2 linked regions of the Cupriavidus taiwanensis LMG 19424 genome follow. The protein of the gene in region 2 binds, or shares a complex with, the protein of the main gene of each other region. Links are inferred from orthologs where the notes say so. Each region holds a gene or a part of one and is shown on either strand. Other genes may lie near its edges. The genes, in order: RALTA_RS08870 and RALTA_RS11455.

Region 1 (10,413 bases), 560 kb from region 2 along the record:
GCTTGCCCTTGATCGGGTTCACGACCAGGTCGTTGTCGCGGCTGTGGATGCCGATGATCATGCCTTCATACAGCGCATCGCCCGGCTTGACGAACATGCGGCCGCGGTCCTGCAGCTTCCACAGCGCGTAGGCCACCGCATCGCCGTCGTCCTGCGAGATCAGCACGCCATTGTGGCGCTCGCCCAGGCCGCCTTCGCGCACTGGCGCGTAGTCGTCGAAGATATGGCTGATCAGGCCGGTGCCGCGCGTCAGCGTCAGGAATTCGCCCTGGAAGCCGATCAGGCCGCGGGCCGGGATGCGGTATTCCAGGCGGGTGCGGCCCTTGCCGTCCGACGCCATGTCGAGCAGCTCGCCCTTGCGGCGGCCCAGCTCTTCCATGATGCCGCCCTGGTGGCTGTCTTCGACGTCCACGGTCAGCAGCTCATACGGCTCGCACTTGACGCCGTCGATTTCCTTGAACACCACGCGCGGACGCGACACGGCCAGCTCGTAGCCTTCGCGACGCATGTTTTCCAGCAGGATGGTCAGGTGCAGTTCGCCGCGGCCCGACACTTCGAAGATGGTGTCGTCGCCGGTATCGGCCACGCGCAGCGCCACGTTCGACTTCAGCTCGCGGTCCAGGCGCTCGCGCAGCTGGCGGCTGGTGACGAACTTGCCTTCACGGCCAGCCAGCGGCGAGGTGTTGACGCAGAAGTTCATGGTCAGCGTCGGCTCGTCCACCTTCAGCATCGGCAGCGCGTCCTGGGCTTCCGGCGCGCACACGGTGCAGCCGATGCCCAGTTCTTCGATGCCGTTGATCAGCACGATGTCGCCGGCTTCGGCTTCCTGCACGATTTCGCGCTCCAGGCCCTGGAACTTCAGCACCTGGTTGATGCGGCCCTTGATCGGGTTGCCTTCCGGGCCGAACTTGACCACCACGTCCTGCAGCGGGCGGGCGCGGCCACGCGAGATGCGGCCCACGCCGATCTTGCCGACGTAGCTGGAGTAGTCCAGCGAGATGATCTGCAGCTGCAGCGGGCCGTCGCGGTCGTCGTCACGCACCGGCACCTTGTCCAGCACGGTCTCGAACAGCGGCTTCATGTCGCCATCGCGCACGTCTTCGGTCAGGCCGGCGTAGCCGTTCAGGCCCGAAGCGTAGATCACCGGGAAGTCGAGCTGCTCGTCGGTCGCGCCCAGCTTGTCGAACAGGTCGAAGGTCTGGTTGATGACCCAGTCCGGGCGCGCGCCCGGGCGGTCGATCTTGTTGATCACCACGATCGGCTTCAGGCCCAGCGCCAGCGCCTTGCGCGTGACGAAGCGGGTCTGCGGCATCGGACCCTCGACCGCGTCGACCAGCAGCAGCACGCCGTCGACCATCGACAGCACGCGCTCCACTTCCCCGCCGAAGTCGGCGTGGCCCGGGGTGTCGACGATATTGATATGGGTGCCGTTGTACTCGACGGCACAGTTCTTCGCGAGAATCGTGATCCCGCGTTCCTTTTCCAGGTCGTTCGAGTCCATCACCCGCTCGGCGACTTGCTGGTTGTCGCGGAAGGTGCCTGCCTGGCGCAGGAGCTGGTCGACCAGGGTGGTCTTGCCATGATCGACGTGGGCGATGATGGCGATATTTCGGATGGCGCGGGTCATTGCTGCGTCTCGCTAAGAACGGGGCCCTCGCAAGGAGGGCCGGAGAATCTGAGGTAACCCAACATTCTAGCATGTTGCGGCGCAAGAAGCGTTGACCGGAACCGCCCCTGACATAGGGAAATATTTGCGGATTTCGCAATGACGAATTTCCTTTCTTGCGGATCGTTAAACGTGAACATATATTTGCCTCAGCAAAGATTGCAAAGGCAAAGATGTCACAAGACCCCTCTTCCGCTCTGCCCGCCGCCCCGGCTACTGCGTTCGATCCCGCCAAGTACCAGATGTGCGACAGCGTCGGCTACCTGATGCAGCGGGCCAAGAACATGCTGGCCCACGGCGTCGAGCAGGAGGTCGGCAGCCTCGACATCACCCAGGCCCAGGCCAGCTGCCTGATGATGCTGGCCACCGGCCGTGCCTCGACCGTCACCGACCTGGGCCGCGAACTGAACACCGACATGGGCTCGGTCACGCGGCTGCTCAGCCGCATGGAAAAACGCGGCCTGATCGAGCGCCGCCGCCGCGACGCCGACCGCCGCGTGGTCGACCTGTCGGTGACGCCGCAGGGTCAGGAACTGGTGCAGCAACTACCGGCAATCTTCTGCAAGGTGCTGGCGCACCACTTTCGAGGTTTTTCCGAGGACGAGATCCAGTTGCTGCGCAGCATGCTGCGGCGGGTCATCGACAACAGCGGATAGCAGGCTGCGCGCCGGACTTCCGGCACGCCAGATCGTCCGCTTCGGCCAGCCCGGCCGGACCCCGTCAGCAGCCTGTAGAAACGTATGGCTCCGCCACGGAGCAACACCATGAAACCAGTTCTTTCCTTCCGATTTACCCAGCCTGCCAGCTCCCGCAAGCTGGCGCGCCGTGCCGGCACGCTGGCGCTGACCGCGATCGCGGCCGCGGCGCTGGCCGGCTGTGCGGCGCTTGGCGATTCGCACAGCACCCAGACCATGGCCGATCCGGCCGCGATGGCAACTTCGCAAACCCTGCCCGGCGAACACGGCCAGTGGCCCTCGCAGGACTGGGTCGACCAGTTCAAGGACCCGCAGCTAAGCGCGCTGGTCGACGAAGCGGTCAAGGACAATCCCAGCCTGCAGGCGGCCTTCGCCCGCGTGGAAGCGTCGCGCGCCATGGCCGAGGCCACGCGCAGCGCGCTCTATCCGCATGTGGAGTTCGAAGGCAGCCTGATCCGGCAGCGCTTGTCCGAAACCGACCTGTTCGAAGGCACGCCGCTGGCGGGCTCGTGGCAGAACCAGTCGCGCCTGCAGGTGGGCCTGTCCTATGACTTCGACTTCTGGGGCAAGAACCGCGACGCGCTCGAGGCCGCGCTGTCCGACGATCGTGCCGCCGAAGCCGAAAGCCAGGCCTCGCGCCTGATCCTGGCGACGTCGATCGCGCGCAACTACGCGCGCCTGGCGGCGCTCTATGCCCAGCGCGACGTGGCCGAGCGCGCCATTGCCCAGCGCCGCGACCTGACCGAGCTGTCGCGCCAGCGCCTGGCGGCCGGCCTGGACACCCAGGTGGAAACCACGCAGGCGCGCGGCACCGTGGCGGCGTCGCAGACCGACCTGCAGCGCGTGGACGAGGAAATCGCGCTGGCCCGCAACCAGCTGGCGGCGCTGCTGGGCAAGGGCCCGGACCGCGGCCTGCAGATCGAGCGCCCGGTGCTGCTGGCGCAGGCCACGCCGACGCTGCCCGACAACCTGACCATCGGCCTGCTGGGCCGCCGCCCGGACCTGGTCGCGGCGCGCTGGCGTGTCGAGGCTGCGTCGAAGGACATCAACGTCGCCAGGAAGGAGTTCCTGCCCGACGTCAGCCTGAGCGCGTTCGCCGGCCTCGCCGCGCTGGACCCGTCCAGGCTGCTGATGGGCATCAGCCGCACTTTCGGCATCGGCCCGACCCTGCGTCTGCCGATCTTCGAAGGCGGCAGGCTGCGCGCCAACCTGAAGGGCAAGTACGCCGGCTACGACATTGCCGTGGCCAACTACAACCAGGCGCTGGTCGATGCCCTGCGCGAGACCGCCGACACCATGACCAGCATCCGCAGCGTCGACAAGCAGATCCAGACCCAGCGCGAGGCGCTGGACCTGGCCGAGCATGCCTACGCGCTAGCCACCACGCGCTACAAGGCCGGCCTGGGCACGCAGCTGACCGTGCTCAACGCCGAAAGCAACGTGCTGCAGCAGCGCCGCCTGGCGACCGACCTGCAGGCGCGCCGGCTGGATCTGCAGATGGGCCTGATGAAGGCGCTCGGCGGCGGCTACCAGGAGCCTGCCGAAGGCCACGAGAGCGTCGCCCACGGCCAGGCGCAGCAACCGGACAACACCAAGGCGGGCGCCCGCGGCTGATCCGCGCACCCGGTGATCGCAGACGAGAGTATCCAGAAGACATCATGAGCAACAACCAGCAAGCGGCCGGCACCAACACCCCCCAGCAAGCCACGGCCACCCCTCCCAACGGCAAGCGCAAGCGCATGCTGCTGTCGCTGACCGCGGCGATCGTCGTTGCCGGCATCGGCTACGGCGTGTACTGGGGCCTCTATGCCCGCCATTTCGAAAGCACCGACGATGCCTACGTCGCCGGCAATGTGGTCCAGGTCACGCCGCTGGTGGCCGGCACGGTGGTGTCGATCGCAGCCGACGACACGCAACTGGTCACTGCCGGCCAGCCGCTGATCCAGCTCGACCGCGCCGACACGCAGGTGGCGCTCGAACAGGCCGAGGCCCAGCTGGCCCAGGCCGTGCGCGAAGTGCGCACGCTGTACGTCAACAACGGCTCGCTCGCCGCCAACGTGGCGCTGCGCGAAGCCGACGTGGCCAAGGCGCGCGACGACCTGCGCCGGCGCCAGGCCATCGCCGGCTCGGGCGCGGTGTCCAATGAAGAAATCTCGCACGCGCAAGCCGCGCTCAAGGGCGCCGAGTCGGCGCTGCTGGCGGCGCGCGAACAGCTGGCATCGAACAAGGTGCTGACCGACCAGACCACGGTCGAGCACCACCCCAACGTGCAGCGCGCCGCCGCCAACCTGCGCTCGGCCTACCTGTCGTTCGCGCGCTCGTCCCTGCCCGCGCCGGTGACCGGCTACGTCGCCAAGCGCTCGGTGCAGGTGGGCCAGCGCGTGGCCGCCGGCGCGCCGCTGATGGCGGTGGTGCCGCTGGACCAGGTCTGGGTCGACGCCAACTTCAAGGAAGTGCAGATCACGCATATGCGCATCGGCCAGCCCGTGACGCTGGAAGCCGACGTCTACGGCTCCCGGGTCGAATACCACGGCAAGGTTGCCGGCTTCTCGGCCGGCACCGGCTCGGCGTTTTCGCTGCTGCCGGCGCAGAACGCCACCGGCAACTGGATCAAGGTGGTGCAGCGCCTGCCGGTGCGCATCGCGCTGGACCCGCAGCAACTGAAGGACCATCCGCTGCGCGTGGGCCTGTCGATGACGGTCAAGGTCGACGTGCGCCGCGAGGAAGGCGCCGCCATGGCGGCCGCCGCGCCGGCCAAGCCGATGCAGACGGACGTCTATGACAAGGTGGCCAAGGATGCCGACCAGCTGATCGCGCGCATCATTGCCGCCAACAACGGCGGCCGCGGTGCCGGACTGGCCTCGGCCAGCGCCGCCAACGCCAAGCCCGCCAATACCTGATCATGGCCACCTCCCCTTCCGCCGCACCGGCCGCGCCCGGCGCGCAGCCGGGCGCCGGCCCGGCAACGCCGCGGGCGATGCCGCGGCAGCCGCAGCCGCTGACCGGCGGCAAGCTGGTGCTCGGCACCATCGCGCTGTCGCTGGCCACCTTCATGAACGTGCTGGACTCGTCGATCGCCAACGTGTCGATCCCGGCGATCTCCGGCGACCTGGGCGTGGCCCCCAACCAGGGCACCTGGGTCATCACCTCGTTCGCGGTGGCCAACGCCATCTCGGTGCCGCTGACCGGCTGGCTGACCACGCGCTTCGGCGCGGTGCGGCTGTTCATCACCTCGATCCTGCTGTTCGTGCTGGCATCGTGGCTGTGCGGCGTCGCGCCCAACCTGGAAACGCTGCTGGCCGCGCGCGTGCTGCAGGGGGCCGTGGCCGGGCCCATGATCCCGCTGTCGCAGTCACTGCTGCTGTCGAGCTATCCGCCCGCGAAGAGCACCATGGCGCTGGCGCTATGGGGCATGACCACGCTGGTCGCACCGATCATGGGCCCGCTGCTGGGCGGCTGGATCTCCGACAACATGACCTGGCCGTGGATCTTCTACATCAACGTGCCGGTGGGCATCGTCACCGCCTACGCCACCTGGGCCATCTACAAGGACCGCGAGACGCCCACCAAGATGCTGCCGATCGACCGCATCGGCCTGGCGTTGCTGGTGATCTGGGTGGGCTCGATGCAGCTGATGCTGGACAAGGGCAAGGAACTGGACTGGTTCCACTCGACCGAGATCGTGGTGCTGACGCTGGTCGCGATCGTCGGCTTCCTGTTCTTCCTGGCATGGGAAACCTATGAGAAGCATCCTATTGTCGATATCAGCCTGTTCAAGGGCCGCAACTTCAGTTCCGGCGTGGTGGCGATCTCGGTGGCCTACGGGCTGTTCTTCGGCAACCTGGTGATCCTGCCGCTGTGGCTGCAGACCATCGTCGGCTATACCGCGACCGACGCGGGCATCGTGATGGCGCCGGTCGGCATCTTTGCGATCCTGCTGTCGCCGGTGATCGGCCGCAACCTGCCGAAGATGGATGCGCGCTGGGTGGCAACCGCCGCCTTCATCACCTTCGGCATCGTCAGCCTGATGCGTTCGGGCTTTACCACGCAGGTCGATACCCGGACGCTGATGGTGCCCACGCTGATCCAGGGCGCGGCCATGGCGATGTTCTTCATCCCGCTGACTTCGATCATCCTGTCGGGGCAGCCGCCGGAGAAGATCCCTGCCGCATCGGGCCTGTCGAATTTCGTGCGGATCACCTTCGGCGGCATCGGCGCGTCGGTCTCGACCACCGTCTGGGAAAACCGCTCGGCGCTGCACCACGCGCAACTGGTCGAGCAGGTCAACCCGTACAACCCGGTCTACCACGACCAGCTCAACCACCTGATGCAGATGGGCATGAGCCAGGCGCAAGCGGTCGGCGTGATCGAGCGCAATATCACCCAGCAGGCCGCCATGCTCGGCGCCAACGATATCTTCTGGATCTCTGGCGTGCTGTTCTTCGTGCTGATCGGCTTTGTCTGGCTGACGCGGCCGGCAAAGGGCGGCGGTGGCGGCTCGGCGGACGCAATGGCGGCGCATTGAGCGCCCGGTTCAGCGATGCATGGAATGGCCCCGGTTCGGGGCCATTTTTTTTGCCCGTATCCGGCAAGGGAAATTTCCCCTTGTGCTCCGGCGCCCATCGACCTATGATTTGCCAAAACCGAATTATGGAACTTCGGTTCCGAAAAACGGAACAAAGCAATGAACGTAGGTGGAGAGGCGAAGTGAGCATTCTTGAAGGCGTGGAGAGCGTGCTGGACCTGTTCGGGCACGCCCGCCACGAGATCACGTTCAACGATGTGCTGGATGAGCTGGGCCTGGCCAAGAGCTCGGCGTCGCGCCTGCTCGCCCAGATGGTGCGCTACCGGCTGCTGGAGCTGCAGCCCACCACGCGACGCTATCGCCCCGGCGCCCTGGTGATCCGCGCGGCGCAGGCGGCCACGCAGGCGCACCCCTTTGACGACCAGTGCCGCGAGATCCTTGCCGCGTTGTCGGACTCCACCGGCTTCACGGCCTACCTGTCGATGCTCGACGGCACCGACACCGTGGTGCTGCAGCGCCTGAACGGCAGCAACCCGGTGCAGGTGCTGTCGCCGCCCGGCGCCCGCCGCCCTGCCTTTACCACCGCGATGGGCCGCGTGCTGCTGTCGCGCCTGCCTGACCCCGACTTCAACGCGCGCTACGGCGCCAGCGGCGCCCGCAAGCTGCCCGACGCGCCCGCCGGATGTCCCGCCACCGTTGCCGAGCTGCGCGAGCGCGTCGCCATGGCTCGCGCCGAGCGCAGCGCCATCGCCGTCAACGAAGGCATGCCTGGCATCGGCGCTGTTGCCACCACGCTGGCGGACCCGCTCTCGGGCGACGTGCGCGGACTGTGCCTGTCCTTCACCGCGATGCAGGTCAGCCAGGCCCAGGCACGCGCGCTGCGCGAAGCGCTGGTGCAGGCGGTGGCGCCGGTCGGGCAGCGCCTGGGCGATCCGCTCTGGCTCCCTTCCGGCGACACCGCCGCCAAATAGTCATCCCGGCTGCTCAAACCCATGGAACTCCTGTTACTCAGCAACTCCTCCAGCGACGCGGGCTACCTCGTCCACGCCCACGACGCGATTCGCGAACTGGCCGGCGGGCGCACCCGTGCCTGCTTCCTGCCTTTCGCCGGCGTCACGCGCGACTGGGACACCTATGAAGCGCTGGTGCGCGACGCGCTGGCTCCGGCCGGCATCGCAGCGCACTCGCCGCACCGGCTCTCCGATACCGACTGCCTGCGCGCGGTGGCAGCGGCTGAACTGGTCGTCATCGGCGGCGGCAACACCTTCCGGCTGCTGCAATGCCTGCGCGAACGCGGGCTGCTGCCGGTGATTGCACGCCAGGTGGCCGCGGGCGCGGCGCGCTATATCGGCTGGAGCGCCGGCACCAATGTCGCCTGCCCCACTATCCGCACCACCAACGACATGCCGGTCGCCGATCCCGGCGGCCTCGACGCGCTCGGGCTGGTGCCGTTCCAGATCAACCCGCACTACTTCAACCTGGTGGTGCCGGGCTTCCGCGGCGAAACGCGCGACCAGCGGCTCGCCGAGTTCACGGTGCTGGCGCCGAACACGCCGGTGCTGGGCTTGCCCGAAGGCAACTGGGTGCGCGTCTCGGGCGATCGCATGGAGATGGGCGGCATGCACTCCGCACGCTGGTTCCTGGGCCCGCAGATCCTGGACATCGCGCCCGGCGCCTTGTCCGTGCCGGCCCCTGGCGCCCTCTGACCCTCGCCATCCGTCAAGCAATCAAGGAACTTCAAGCAAGATGTCCATCAAGCAGGTGATTGAATCGATCGAGCTGCTTTCCGCAGCCAACGTCGACGGCGAGACCGTTGCCGCGCTGCTGCGCGCACGCGGCATCCGCGACGTCACGGTGACACGCGTGGAAGAGAACGGCCTTTACACCGACTTCCTCGCCTGCACCCTGCCCGGCCGCCATCCCGACGCGCCCGCGCTGGGCGTGGTCGGCCGACTGGGCGGCGTGGGTGCGCGCCCGGCCGTGACCGGCCTGGTGTCCGATGCCGACGGCGCCATCGTGGCCGTGGCCACCGCGCTGAAGCTGGCCGACATGGCCGCCACCGGCGATGTGCTGGCCGGCCCGGTGCGCATCCATACCCACATCTGCCCGCACGCCGCGACGCGGCCGCACCAGCCGGTGCCGATGATGAAATCGCCCTTTGCGATGCGCAAGATGATGGCGCATGAAGTGCATCCCGGCATGGCGGCGATCCTGTCGGTCGACACCACACGCGGCAACCGCTTCGTCAACCGCCGCGGCGTGGCGCTGACACCGGTGGCCAAGGAAGGCTGGCTGCTGCGCCTGCCGGAGCGGATGCTGGACCTGATGGGCTGGGTCAGCGGCGAACTGCCGACCGTGTTGCCGCTGACCACGCAGGACATCACGCCGTATGAGAACGGCCTGTGGCATGTCAATTCGATCATGCAGCCGGCCATCGTCACCGCGGCCCCGGTCGTAGGCGTGGCGCTGACCGCGCAAACCACCGTGCCAGGATGCGCCACCGGGGTCACCAACGCCTTCGATATCGATGTGGCGACGCGCTTCTGCATCGAGGTCGCCAAGCAGTTCGGCCAGGGCCAGTGCGCCTTCTACGATGCCGAGGAATGGGCCGAGCTGCAGCGGCGCTACGGCTCGCTCGCACATCTGCAGACCGTCGGGGCCGAAGCATGACAACGGCTGCTCCGCGCCCGCCGCGCGTGGCCTTCGTCACCATCGGACAGTCGCCGCGGACCGACGTGGTGCCGCAGATGATGGCCGACCTGGGCCTGCCGGCCGATGTCGAAGAATTCGGCATCCTGGATGCGCTGAGTCCGGCAGAGATCGCCGCGCTGGCACCCGCTGCCGGCGAATACCGGTTCGCCAGCCGGCTGCGCGATGGCACGCAGGCGGTGATGGGCAAGCCGGTGGCCGAGGCCATGCTGGCCCGGCTGATGGCGTCGCTGGACGACGGCCGCTTCGACGCGCTGGTGCCGCTGTGCACCGGCACCGCGCTGCCACCGATGCAGACGCTGGTGCTGGAACCGCAGCAGGTGGTCGACCACCTGACCGTGGCGCTGGCGCAGGGCTGCAAGCGGCTCGGCATCGTGCTGCCGCTGGCGGCGCAAATGAGCGGCTTTCACCTGATCCGGCCGGTGCCCTGCGAACTGCGCGTCACGCATGCGTCCCCCTATACCGATACCGCCGAGAGCGATACCGGCCGCTTTGCGCAGGCGGGCGCGGCGCTGCGCGGCTGCGACCTGGTGGTGATGCACTGCATGGGCTACACCGAAGCCATGCGGGCCATGGTGGCGCGCCATGCGGGCGCCCCGGTGCTGCTGTCGAACCGCATGGTGGCACGGCTGCTGGGACAGGTACTGGCTGGCGCGGCGGCTTGAGGCCGCCCACGCCAGAAACACATTTTGGGTAAGGGCAAGCCCGCTGACAGATTGCCCATGACACTGCTGGAGTTGGAAGGCATGGAAAAGGTAGGAAAGTGGAGAAAGCCGCTAGCAAGCGGCATGATGTGGCTCGGCCTGGGCGCGGCGGTG
Region 2 (10,398 bases):
GAAATTGGCGATGGCGTAGCCGAGGATAGCGCCATGGGCCCCGTACGCCGGAATCGCGATCAGGTCGATGCCGACAGTGACAGCGAACACCAGCGCCCACTTGATGGCTACGAGGCGGGGCTGGCGCAGGTAGATCGGCAGCAAGGTCAGGGCCACATCCGCAAATACCAGCATCGAGGCCAGGGCAGCCAGTCGAAGCAGACCGGCCGCGGAGGCGAAGGCCGAACCGTAGAGCAGGTGCACGATCCAGTCAGCGCCCCAGGCAATGGTCAGCGCGCCCGACGCCCCGACCAGCAGCATCCCGGCGGCAATCTTCAGAATATTGCGCCTGGCCACGGCCAGCGTCGGTTGTGCATAGACATAGATGGGCGCGATGCCGGCGCACAAGATGGTGGCGACCACCACGAAGTTGTCCAAAATCTGCATCGACGCCGCATACGCGCCAAACTCGCTCAGCGGTACCAGGGGCTTGAGCAACAGCTGGTCAATGCGCCGCGAGCTCATCATCAGCACGAAGCTCACCCAGAAGAGAGCGCCATTGCTGAACAGCTCCCGCGCCAGCGCGGTATCCATGGTGATACGCGTGCGTGGCGCGCGGTGCAGATAGTAGTGGCCGAGCAGGGCTGACGCCAGGACGGTTTCCAGCACGATGGCCATGGCATACCAGGGAACGCTTTGCACGCCGGCGCGGAACAGCAGCGCCACGCAAATGGCCTTCAGCGCCAGCGCGACCAGGCTGAAGATCGCATTGGGTCGGGTGCGCGTATGTGCCTGCATCCAGGCCGTGACGATGCCGAACGGTTCGCGCAGCAGCACGGCGAAGCCCAGGATCAGCGTCGGCACCCACAACTCGGGCCCCGGGCGCGACACCAGCATGAATCCGCCGATCAGCACGTAGGCGATCATGCCAGCGGCGAAGCGCAAGCCGAAGCCATGTGCCAGCAAGCGGTGCTGCGCGGCCGGGTCGGGGTTGGCGACCAGCCGAGGAACGATCACCTCGCTCCCGCAGATCAGCACAAACGAAGCGGCAATATAGACCACCGCCTGCGCATACTGGAAATGGGCAAAGCCTTCCGGCCCCATGCCGCGCGCCAGCATGGCCACGATGCCGATGCCGCCTGCCACCTGCAGCCCGCGCTCGCCCAGCATCCAGCCAAGATTGCCGGCAACTTTCCTTCTGGTCACGCCGGTCTCGCGCGCACCTTGGCAGGCGCGGAAGGAACTGCTTGCAGGGCAGTGGAGGAGGCGGCGATCGTGAAGGCAGGCACCATAGCGCAAGGAAGATTTTCGACCGCCACTTTCTCACAATTGGTAGTGCTTGCCAAAGGCGGGAGCGAAGTGCGAAGGCGACCGATCGTTGCCATAGCCTCGGCGACATTCGGCGCCTCCACCGTGGCGCCGGCTTCGTCGCTCAACGGTCGGGCTGCGCCGGCGCTACATTCTTGTGTACAACTACGTAGGAAAAGCAAACGGCTATTACCAAGCTGTAGAAGGCGTTGGTGAGTGTCGTTATGAACATCGCTTCAGTGAGGCCGAAAACCATGAAGCCGAAGCACAGCGCCAGTCCCATGGCACTGGCTACCTGTGTGCCGCGGTTTGCGCTGCGCAGGTGGCGCAGGAAAAACACAATCGGTACGAGATACAAGGCGAGCACCGCCAGCAGGCCTAGAATGCCGAGCGTCGCCGCAGCGTGGAGCACGTCATTGTGCGCGTGCGGCAAGGTGGCGGCGAGCGGTGTAATCACGTGCTGTGCTGCCAGCGACTGCAATATAGCTTCGTAGTTGTCAGGTCCTACGCCAGTCCAAGGATGGGCCTGCAGCATTCTAAGCGAGGCTTGCCAGAGCTGAAGCCGTATTCCGATTGATGTATCCAGTGTTACATGCTGAGAGAATTTGGACAGTTCGGATACAACCGCAGCCGTCCTCTGCTGGACCATCGCGCTGCTGAACCACCCCAGCGCCATCAGCCCGGCCAGCCCCGCCAGCACCCCGGCCTTGTGCAGCCGCGTCAACCTGCGCGAGGCCGCCAGCGCGATCAGCGCTAGCACCGGAATCGCCAGCCAGCCGCCACGGGTGCCGCTCATGTATGAGGCGTACAGGCCCGCGAAACCGCCCAGCAGTTTCAGGCCGGCCAGCCAATGATCGCCGGGGCGGTTCCAGCCGATCGAGATCACGGCCAGCATGCCGGTCAGCAGGGCGAGGTTGCCGAAGGGGATGACATTGGAGAAGCCGACATGGCTTGGACGCCCTGCCGCGGCGACTTCATGCAGCCACAGGGCGGATATCAGCGCACAGGCGACGAAGCCCAACTGGATGTTCTGCATGCCGCGCCGGCCCAGGCGCAGCAGGCCAGGGACCAGAACGATGAACAGCGCAAAACGCAGGTATAGATAGGGCACATGCGGGTCATCGGCACCGGCCAGCAGTTGCTGGAGCAATACGGCCAGCGGCAGCGCCGCCATGGCCAGCATGAACGGCCAGTAGCGGCGCAGGATGCAGCCATATTCGGCCAGCGCAGCGCGGCCGCCGGCAGCCAGGGCGATGACGCTCCACCCCAGCAACAGCCCGAAGCAGGTGTTGCTGAGCGACGGCTTGACAAACATCAGCGTGGGAAACGCAGCCAGGACAACACAGGCGCTCAGGTACAGAGCTTTGTCGATCCCCAACGGTAGGGATCCTTGCAATCTCGTCATCAAGAGCATGGAGAAAGGTTTCCGGAGGAAGGTGGTGCATGCGAGATGCCTGCCGTTCCGTCCGTCTTATTATTGTCGCCGTCTCCTGAGGAGCGGTGCCCTGCGCACGCATTGCGGCTCGGGGCGAAGCGATTATATCGGATGGCCTCGGTGGCATTTCCAGGAGTTCTGCATCCTAGCTGGCTAAGCGTGTCGACCCGTTACAGGATGTATGCGGCGCGCGGGCCGCTTCGAGGCCGCCGTGCCGGAGCGGCTTGCTAAACTGAAGGTCTATGGCCGGGTGCACTTTCCGGCATGCTGGTTGTCAGATCCGTTTGTCAAAGCCACCGATGGCATCGATCCGGGCGCCTCGGCCGCCCCACAACAGGAGTTCTCATGCACAGCCGTCACCGACTGATTCCCCTTGCGCCCGCAGGCCGCGGCGTGGCCGCCTTGCTGGTCGCCGCCGTGCTCGGCGCCTGCACTACCGCGACCGCGCCCAATCTTCCCTCGGCCGGCACCAACCTGAACCAGACCCAGCCCTCCGGCCCCAGCCGCTGGGAACTGGTGCGCTGGCAGCAGCCTGACGGCTCGCTGCGCGAGATCCCGCACGGCGACAATGGCCAGCCGATCATTTTCGAGTTCAACGAGGGCATCGATGCCGCGCAGGGCACGGTCAGCGGCACCAGCGGCTGCAATCGCTTCAGCGGCAGCTATGGCAAGACCGAGACCGGCATCCGCTTCGACCGCATCGCCAGCACGCGCATGGCTTGCCCGCCGCCGCGCATGGCGCTGGAGTCGGCGCTGCTGAAGGCGATGCAGACGCCGTTTGCCACCGTGGGCACGCAGCCGTCGGCGGCCAGTACCGGCCGGCAGATCATCTGGAAGACCGTGGACGGCGACCTGCTGCAGTTCGTCGAGCGCGAAGGCGTAGGCAAGCGCGGCGCGCGCGTGGAGGCCGCGGGCGTGGAGAAGACCGTCTATATCGACTCGCAGCGCGTGGAATGCACGGGGGTGGGCAAGATGACCTGCTACCGCTGGCGCGAGTCGCCGGATGCGCCGTGGCAACTCTGGTACGGGCCGATCGAAGGGCTGGATTTCGAGCCGGGCGTGTCGTACCGGCTGCGCGTGCGCGAATACCAGGTGCCGAACCCGCCGGCGGATGCGTCGGCGATCCGCTGGCAGTTGCTGAACGTTGAGTCGCGGACACGGGCGCAATAGCTGTTGGTTTGCTCCCCTCTCCCATTTATGGGAGAGGGGAGACAGCCGGCGCATCTTCGCCGCACCACACAAAGAAAACGGGCCGCGGTTGCGGCCCGTTGATCAGGAGCGCGGCGTTCCGCCGTCGCGCCGCGTGCCGCGGCGATCCGCTGCGGCAGCCGCTTTTGCCGGCACCTTCGCGCCCGCCTGCGCCGGCATCGGCAGCTTGTACAGGGCCCCCGGCGAAGAAGTCAGCAGGGTATTGATCTGCACCACGTCCTCTTCCTGCAGCACGCCGGTGGAAGCCTTCAGGCGCAGGCCATTCATGATGGTGTCGTAGCGCGCCTTGGCCAGGTCGCGGCGGGTAGAGAACAGCTGGGCTTCGGCGTTGAGCACGTCGATGTTGATGCGCACGCCCACTTCATAGCCGAGCTGGTTGGATTCCACTGCGCTGGTGGCCGAGCGTTCCGCCGCCTCCAGCGCCTTGACCTGGGCCAGGCCGTTGGAGACGCCGGAGTAGGTCTGGCGCGCGGTCTGGGCGGCGGTGCGGCGGGCGAATTCGAGGTCGCTGGCGGCCTTGTCGGCCAGCGCCAGGGTCTCGCGTACGCGCGACTGGATCTGGCCGCCGGCGAAGATCGGCAGGGTCAGCTGCACGCCGATCTGCGAGGCGTTGTAGTGCGTCGAGATCGCCTGCGTGGCGCTGCCGGTCTGGTTGTTGAAGCCGTACGACGCCACCAGGTCCACCGACGGCAGGTGCCCGGCCTTGGCCTTGTTGGTCTCGCGCTGCGCGGTCTCGAGGTTGTAGCTGGCCAGGTTCACCTGCAGGTTGCTGGTTTCGGCCTGCGCGGCCCAGGCGTTGACGTCGGGCGGCTGGGGTCCGGGGATCGGCGCTTCCGCGCGCAGGCCCATCAGTTCGTCGACGGGCTTGCCGGTGATCTGCTGCAGCGTGGCGCGCTTGATCTCCAGGTCGCTCTGCGCGGCGATTTCGGTCGAGGTCGCCAGGTCGAAGCGGGCCTGGGCGTCGTTGGCGTCGACGATGGTGGCGGTGCCGACCTCGAAGTTGCGTTTGGCCTGTTCCAGCTGCTCGGAGATGGCCTTCTTCTGCGCGCGCGCCAGGTAGAGGTTGTCCTGTGCGGCCAGCACGTCGAAGTAGGCCTGCGCGCTGCGCGTGATCAGGTCGAGCTCGGCCTGGTGGAAGGTGACTTCGCCCGCCTGTGCGGCCAGCTCGCCCTGCTTGTAGGTTTCCCAGCGGTCCCAGCGGAACAGCGGCTGGCTCAGTTGCAGTTGCCAGTTGTTGTTGTTGAAGAAACGCGTGCCCGAGGCGCTGGGCGCCCCGCCGATGGGCAGCGACGCGGTCTGGTCGAGCTTGGTGCGGTTGGCGCCGGCGGTACCCACCACCTGCGGCAGCAGGCCGGCGCGGCCCTGCGGCAGCTTCTCGCGCGTGGCCAGCAGCTGCGCGCGCGCGCTGGCGAACTGGGCGTCATTGGCTTGCGCATCGCGATAGACCTGCAGCAGGTCCGCCGCGCCGGCCGGCGCCGCGGGCAGTATGGCCAGCAGCGGGGTCAGCAGGGAAACCGCGATCGCCAGGCGTGTCCGGATCGCTCCGGGCAGGGCGTTGGGCGCAAACGTCATGACACCTCCAGGTGGGCGCGGCGGGTGCCGCGGCCGACAGTCGTTTTCTTCTTCGTGTTGCTGCGCTGGCCTGCCGCGTCAGTACTTCGGCATGGCGGGATCGACCTGGCTGGCCCAGGCGTCGACGCCGCCGGTCAGGTTGTAGACCTTGCCGTAGCCCTGGCGCTCCAGGTAGGCCGCCACCTGCATGCTGCGTGCGCCGTGATGGCAGATGCAGACGATGTCGGCGTCTTCGTCGAGTTCGGCGGCGCGCGCCGGGATGTCGCGCATCGGGATGTGGGTGATGCCGGGCAGGGCGCAGGTCTGCACCTCCCAGCCTTCACGCACGTCGAGCAGGACCGGCCTGGCGCGGCTGGCGTCGGCCAGCCACTGGGCCAGTTCGGTGGCTTGGATGACCTGCATGGCGGTACGTCCTCAGAACTGGAATTGCGACGGCCGGGCCGCGCCCTGCAGGGGCTTGACCGCGGTCTCGAACAGGTTGACGACCTGGTACTCGGTCTCGGACACGCGCGTGATCAGGCGCGCTTCCATCACCGGCAGTTCGCCGACGAAGGCGGCGATGCGCCCGCCCACCTTCACCTGCGCCAGGATCGACGGCGGGACCGCCGGCAGCGAACCCGAGATGCAGATCACGTCGTACGGCGCGGCGGCCGCCCAGCCGTCGGCGGCATTGCCTTCGGCGACGTCGACGTTGGTGACGCCGGCATTGGCCAGGTTGGTGCGGGCCAGTTCGACCAGCTCGGGCACGATGTCGACGGTCAGCACGTGGCGGGCGCGGTGGGCCAGCAGCGCGGCCATGTAGCCGGAGCCGGCGCCGATTTCCAGCACGGTCTCATGCTTGCGCACGGCCAGGTCTTGCAGGATGCGGGCTTCGACGCGCGGCGCCAGCATGTTCTGCCCCGCGGGCAGCGGAATCTCCATGTCGACGAACGCCAGCGAGGCGTAGGCGGACGGGACGAACTGCTCCCGCTTGACCACCGCCAGCAGGTCCAGGATTTCCTGGTCCAGCACGTCCCACGGGCGGATTTGCTGTTCGATCATGTTGAATCGGGCTTTTTCGAGATCCATCTTGCCATTCCTTACCAATGCCAACCGCTGTCGGTCTGTGCGCCGGCCGCGCGGTGCCACGGCCGGACAGTCTTATCAAACCTGCTATTTTAACCTTGCGGGCGCCTGCGGGCTCATTCCGCGCTGGCCTCGGCCGGGGCCGGGCGTCCGCCCGCCGCGGGCTGGCCTGAGCCGGCCTGCGCCGGCGCTGCCGCGGTGGCGCGCGGCTCGCCTTGCCACAGCCGGCGCAGCCATGCCCCGAAATCATCAAGGTACGTATAGATCACCGGCACCACCACCAGCGTCAGGACCGACGAGGTGATGATCCCGCCGATCACCGTCTGCCCCATCGGCGCGCGCTGCTCGGCGCCTTCGCCCAGGCTGAAGGCCAGCGGCACCATGCCGAAGATCATTGCCAGCGTCGTCATCAGGATCGGTCGCAGCCGCACGCGCGCGGCTTCGACCAGCGCGGCCTCGCGCGACAGCGGCTCGCGTCCATAGGCACTGTCAACACCGCCCTGGCGCGCCTGGTTGGCAAAGTCCACCAGCAAGATCGCATTCTTGGTCACCAGCCCCATCAGCATGATGAAACCGATGATCGAGAACATGTTCAGGGTCGAGCCGAACAGCAGCAGCGCCGCGAACACGCCGGCCAGCGTCAGCGGCAGCGAGGTCATGATGGCGATCGGCTGGAAGAAGCTGGCGAACTGCGAGGCCAGGATCATGTAGATGAAGATCACCGCCAGCGCCAGCGCCGACACCGCGTAGCCGAACGACTCGTTCATCGACTTGGTCGAGCCGCCGAAGCGGTACTTGTAGCCGGCCGGCCAGTTCACCCCGTCGAGCGCGGCCTTGATGTCGCGCGCGACTTCGCCGGCCGAGCGCCCGGCCACGTTGGCGGTCAGCTCGACCTCGCGGTTCAGGTCGCGCCGGCTGATCTGGTTGGCGCCGGTGGTCGGCACTAGCTCGGCGATCTGGCGCAGCGGCACCATCTTCGGCGAGCCGTCGGCGTTGGCGTGGCTGCTGGCGATCATCAGCGCGCTGAGGTCGGCCATGCCGGTGCGCGCATCCTTCGGCAGGCGCACGCGCACGTCATAGTTCTCGTCATCGGGCGCGCGCCAGGAGCTGATGGCATCGCCGGCCAGCAGCGGGCGCAGCGCGTTGCCGATCTGCGCCACGCCCACGCCCAGGTCCGAAGCCAGCTCGCGCCGGATGCGGACCTCGATGGTGGGGCGGTCGTCCTTCATGCTCGAATCCAGGTCGGTCAAGCCCGGGATCGCCGCCATGCGCGCGCCGGCTTCGCGCGACAGGCGCCGCAGTTCGTCCAGGTCGTCGCCCTGGATCGACACCTGGATCGCCTTTTGCCCGCCGGCGCCGTCGGGCATGCCGACCATGGTCAGCGTGATGCCGGCAATGCTTGCCAGGCGCTCGCGGATCAGCGGGTTGAGCTGCGCGGTGGTCAGGCTGCGCGCGCGCCGCTCGGTCAGGCGCACCGACACCAGCGCGTTGTTGCGCCCCGAGGCGTTGCCCGAGTTGATGGTGGCATAGGTGTAGGCGACTTCCGGGAAGGATTTCAGCGCCGCTTCCACCTGGCGCACCTTGGCTTCGGTCACTTCGATCGACGTGCCGACCGGCGTGGTGAACCCGACCTGCGTTTCGCCCAGGTCGGCGTTGGGCACGAACTCCGTGCCGATCAGCGGCACCAGTGCAAAGCTGCCGAAGAACGTGGCGGCGGCGATGATGGCGGTGGCCAGCCGGTGCTTCAGCGCCCAGCCCAGCATGCCGGCGTAGCCGTCGCCAAGCCGGTCCATGCTGGCCGAGAACCAGTCCAGCAGCCGCCCGACGGTGCGCCCGTACCAGCTGCGCTTGTTGCCGGTACCGTGCAGGTCCGGGTCGTGCCAGACCGAGGACAGCATCGGGTCCAGCGTGAACGAGACGAACATCGAGATCAGCACCGCGGCCACCACGGTGATGCCGAACTGGTGGAAGAAGCGCCCGATGATCCCGCCCATGAAGCCCACCGGCAGGAACACCGCCACGATCGAGAAGGTGGTGGCCAGCACCGCCAGTCCGATCTCGTTGGTGCCGTCCAGCGCCGCGGTGCGGTGGTCTTTGCCCATCAGGTTGTGGCGCACGATGTTCTCGCGCACCACGATGGCATCGTCGATCAGCAGGCCCACGCACAGCGACAGCGCCATCAGCGTGATCACGTTGAGCGTGAAGCCGCACAGGTACATCACGCCGAAGGTACCGATCAGCGCGATCGGCAGCGTCAGCCCGGTAATCACCGTGCTGCGCCACGAGCCGAGGAACAGGAAAACGATCGCGACCGTCAGGAAGGCCCCCTCCAGCAAGGTCGAGCGCACCTCCTTCACGCTGCTGCGGATGCCGCGCGCGGTGTCGTTGACCACGTTGAGCTGCACGCCCGCGGGCACCAGCTTGCGCACTTCGTCGGTCATGCGCACCAGGCCGTCGACGGTGTCGACGGTGTTCTGGCCCTGCGCCTTCACCACCGACAGGAACAGGGCGCGCTTGCCGTCGAGCAGCGCCAGGCTTTCCTGCTCTTCCTGGCCGTCGCGCACGTCGGCGATCTCCCCCAGCGTCACGGGCTGGCCGGCGCGGCGCGCCACGATGATCTGCCGGAACGCATCCGGCGTGGGCACGCGGCCCTTGATCTGCACCACGGTTTCCGCGGCCGAGGAACGCAGTTCGCCCGCGGGCAGTTCCTGGTTCTCGTTGCGGATCGCGTTCATCACCTGGTCGACGCCGATGCCGAGCGCTTCCAGCTGCGCCGGACGGATGCGGATCTCGACCTCGCGCCTGGTGCCGCCGACGAGATTGATCGCGCCCACGCCGCGCACCGTTTCCAGCCGCTTGCGCACGATCTGGTCGGCGATGGTGGTCAGCTCGCGCTGGCTGCGGCTGGCGCCCGGGGCATTGGACACCGACAGGTAGAAGATCGGCGCGTCGGACGGATCGTAGCGCAGCACGCGCGGGTCCTTGACCTCGTCGCGGAACTGCGGCCGGATCAGCGCGATCTTGTCGCGCACGTCCTGGGCGGCCTGGCCGACATCGACGCTCAGGTCGAACTTGATGACGACGACCGACGTCCCCTGGTAGGAGTGCGAAAAGATCTCGTCGATGCCGGAGATGGTATTGACGATCTCCTCGACCTTGCGCGTCACGTCGGACTCGACCGACTCCGGCGCGGCGCCGGGGTATTCGGTCTGCACCACCACCACCGGGAAGGTGATGTCGGGAAACTGGTCGACCGGCAGCCGCTGGTACGAGAACAGGCCCACCACGATGAAGGCCATCATCATCATGGTGGCCAGCACCGGGTTGCGGATCGACAGGCGGGTGAACCACATGGCGCGCGTCCTCTGCCGTCAGGCCTTGACGCGCCGGACCTGGCTGCCGCTGCGCAGCGTGCCCAGGTTGTTGCGCACGATCTCGGCGCCGGCGTCGAGGCCGGCGACGATTTCCACCATGCCGCCGGCTTCGTCGCGCAGGCCGAGCTGCACCGGGCGTTCGGCCAGCGTGTCGCGCTCGATGGCATAGACGAAGGCGCGTTCGCCCTCGGTGCGCACCGCCGAGACCGGCACCGCCACCACGGCGGCGCGTTGGCCCAGCACCAGGGCGCCGCGCGCGAACATGCCGGCGCGCAGCTGCTGCTCCGGGTTGTCGACGCGGATATAGACCATGATGCTGCGCGTGCCCTCGCTGACAGCGGGGTTGATGCGCACCAGCGTGCCGGCAAAGTGGCCGGCGCCTTCCACTTCCAGTGCCACCGGCTGGCCCACTGCGGCGCGCGCCACGTCGGCCATCGGGATTGGCGCTTCCAGCTC

Evidence for each region.
Region 1: the proteins of RALTA_RS11455 (region 2) and RALTA_RS08870 are in contact, whole or in part, in a cryo-EM structure (PDB 8ZAL), measured with the Escherichia coli proteins. The link is inferred for Cupriavidus taiwanensis LMG 19424 from one-to-one orthologs.

What each region holds. Positions count from the first base shown.
Region 1 is NC_010528.1:1,932,958-1,943,370, forward strand. The notes cover bases 3,187-6,140. They hold RALTA_RS08870 (HlyD family secretion protein), read left to right. Parts: upstream 3,187-4,019; coding sequence 4,020-5,261; downstream 5,262-6,140. Other genes in these bases: RALTA_RS08865 (AdeC/AdeK/OprM family multidrug efflux complex outer membrane factor), read left to right, coding at 3,187-3,975; RALTA_RS08875 (DHA2 family efflux MFS transporter permease subunit), read left to right, coding at 5,264-6,140. Also shown: translational GTPase TypA, read right to left, coding at 1-1,627; RALTA_RS08860 (MarR family winged helix-turn-helix transcriptional regulator), read left to right, coding at 1,840-2,322; more of RALTA_RS08865, read left to right, coding at 2,431-3,186; more of RALTA_RS08875, read left to right, coding at 6,141-6,886; RALTA_RS08880 (IclR family transcriptional regulator), read left to right, coding at 7,069-7,857; dipeptidase PepE, read left to right, coding at 7,879-8,592; RALTA_RS08890 (DUF1177 domain-containing protein), read left to right, coding at 8,633-9,556; RALTA_RS08895 (AroM family protein), read left to right, coding at 9,553-10,260; RALTA_RS08900 (Bug family tripartite tricarboxylate transporter substrate binding protein), read left to right, coding at 10,342-10,413. UniProt on the Escherichia coli protein: Part of the tripartite efflux system EmrAB-TolC, which confers resistance to antibiotics such as CCCP, FCCP, 2,4-dinitrophenol and nalidixic acid. EmrA is a drug-binding protein that provides a physical link between EmrB and TolC.
Region 2 is NC_010528.1:2,489,984-2,500,381, reverse strand. The notes cover bases 3,250-6,188. They hold RALTA_RS11455 (TolC family outer membrane protein), read right to left. Parts: upstream 5,504-6,188; coding sequence 3,995-5,503; downstream 3,250-3,994. Other genes in these bases: RALTA_RS11445 (protein-L-isoaspartate O-methyltransferase family protein), read right to left, coding at 5,918-6,188; RALTA_RS11450 (rhodanese-like domain-containing protein), read right to left, coding at 5,582-5,905; RALTA_RS11460 (META and DUF4377 domain-containing protein), read left to right, coding at 3,250-3,892. Outside these bases: RALTA_RS11470 (oligosaccharide flippase family protein), read right to left, coding at 1-1,149; RALTA_RS11465 (O-antigen ligase family protein), read right to left, coding at 1,412-2,701; more of RALTA_RS11460, read left to right, coding at 3,068-3,249; more of RALTA_RS11445, read right to left, coding at 6,189-6,571; RALTA_RS11440 (efflux RND transporter permease subunit), read right to left, coding at 6,685-9,921; RALTA_RS11435 (efflux RND transporter periplasmic adaptor subunit), read right to left, coding at 9,940-10,398. UniProt on the Escherichia coli protein: Outer membrane channel, which is required for the function of several efflux systems such as AcrAB-TolC, AcrEF-TolC, EmrAB-TolC and MacAB-TolC. These systems are involved in export of antibiotics and other toxic compounds from the cell.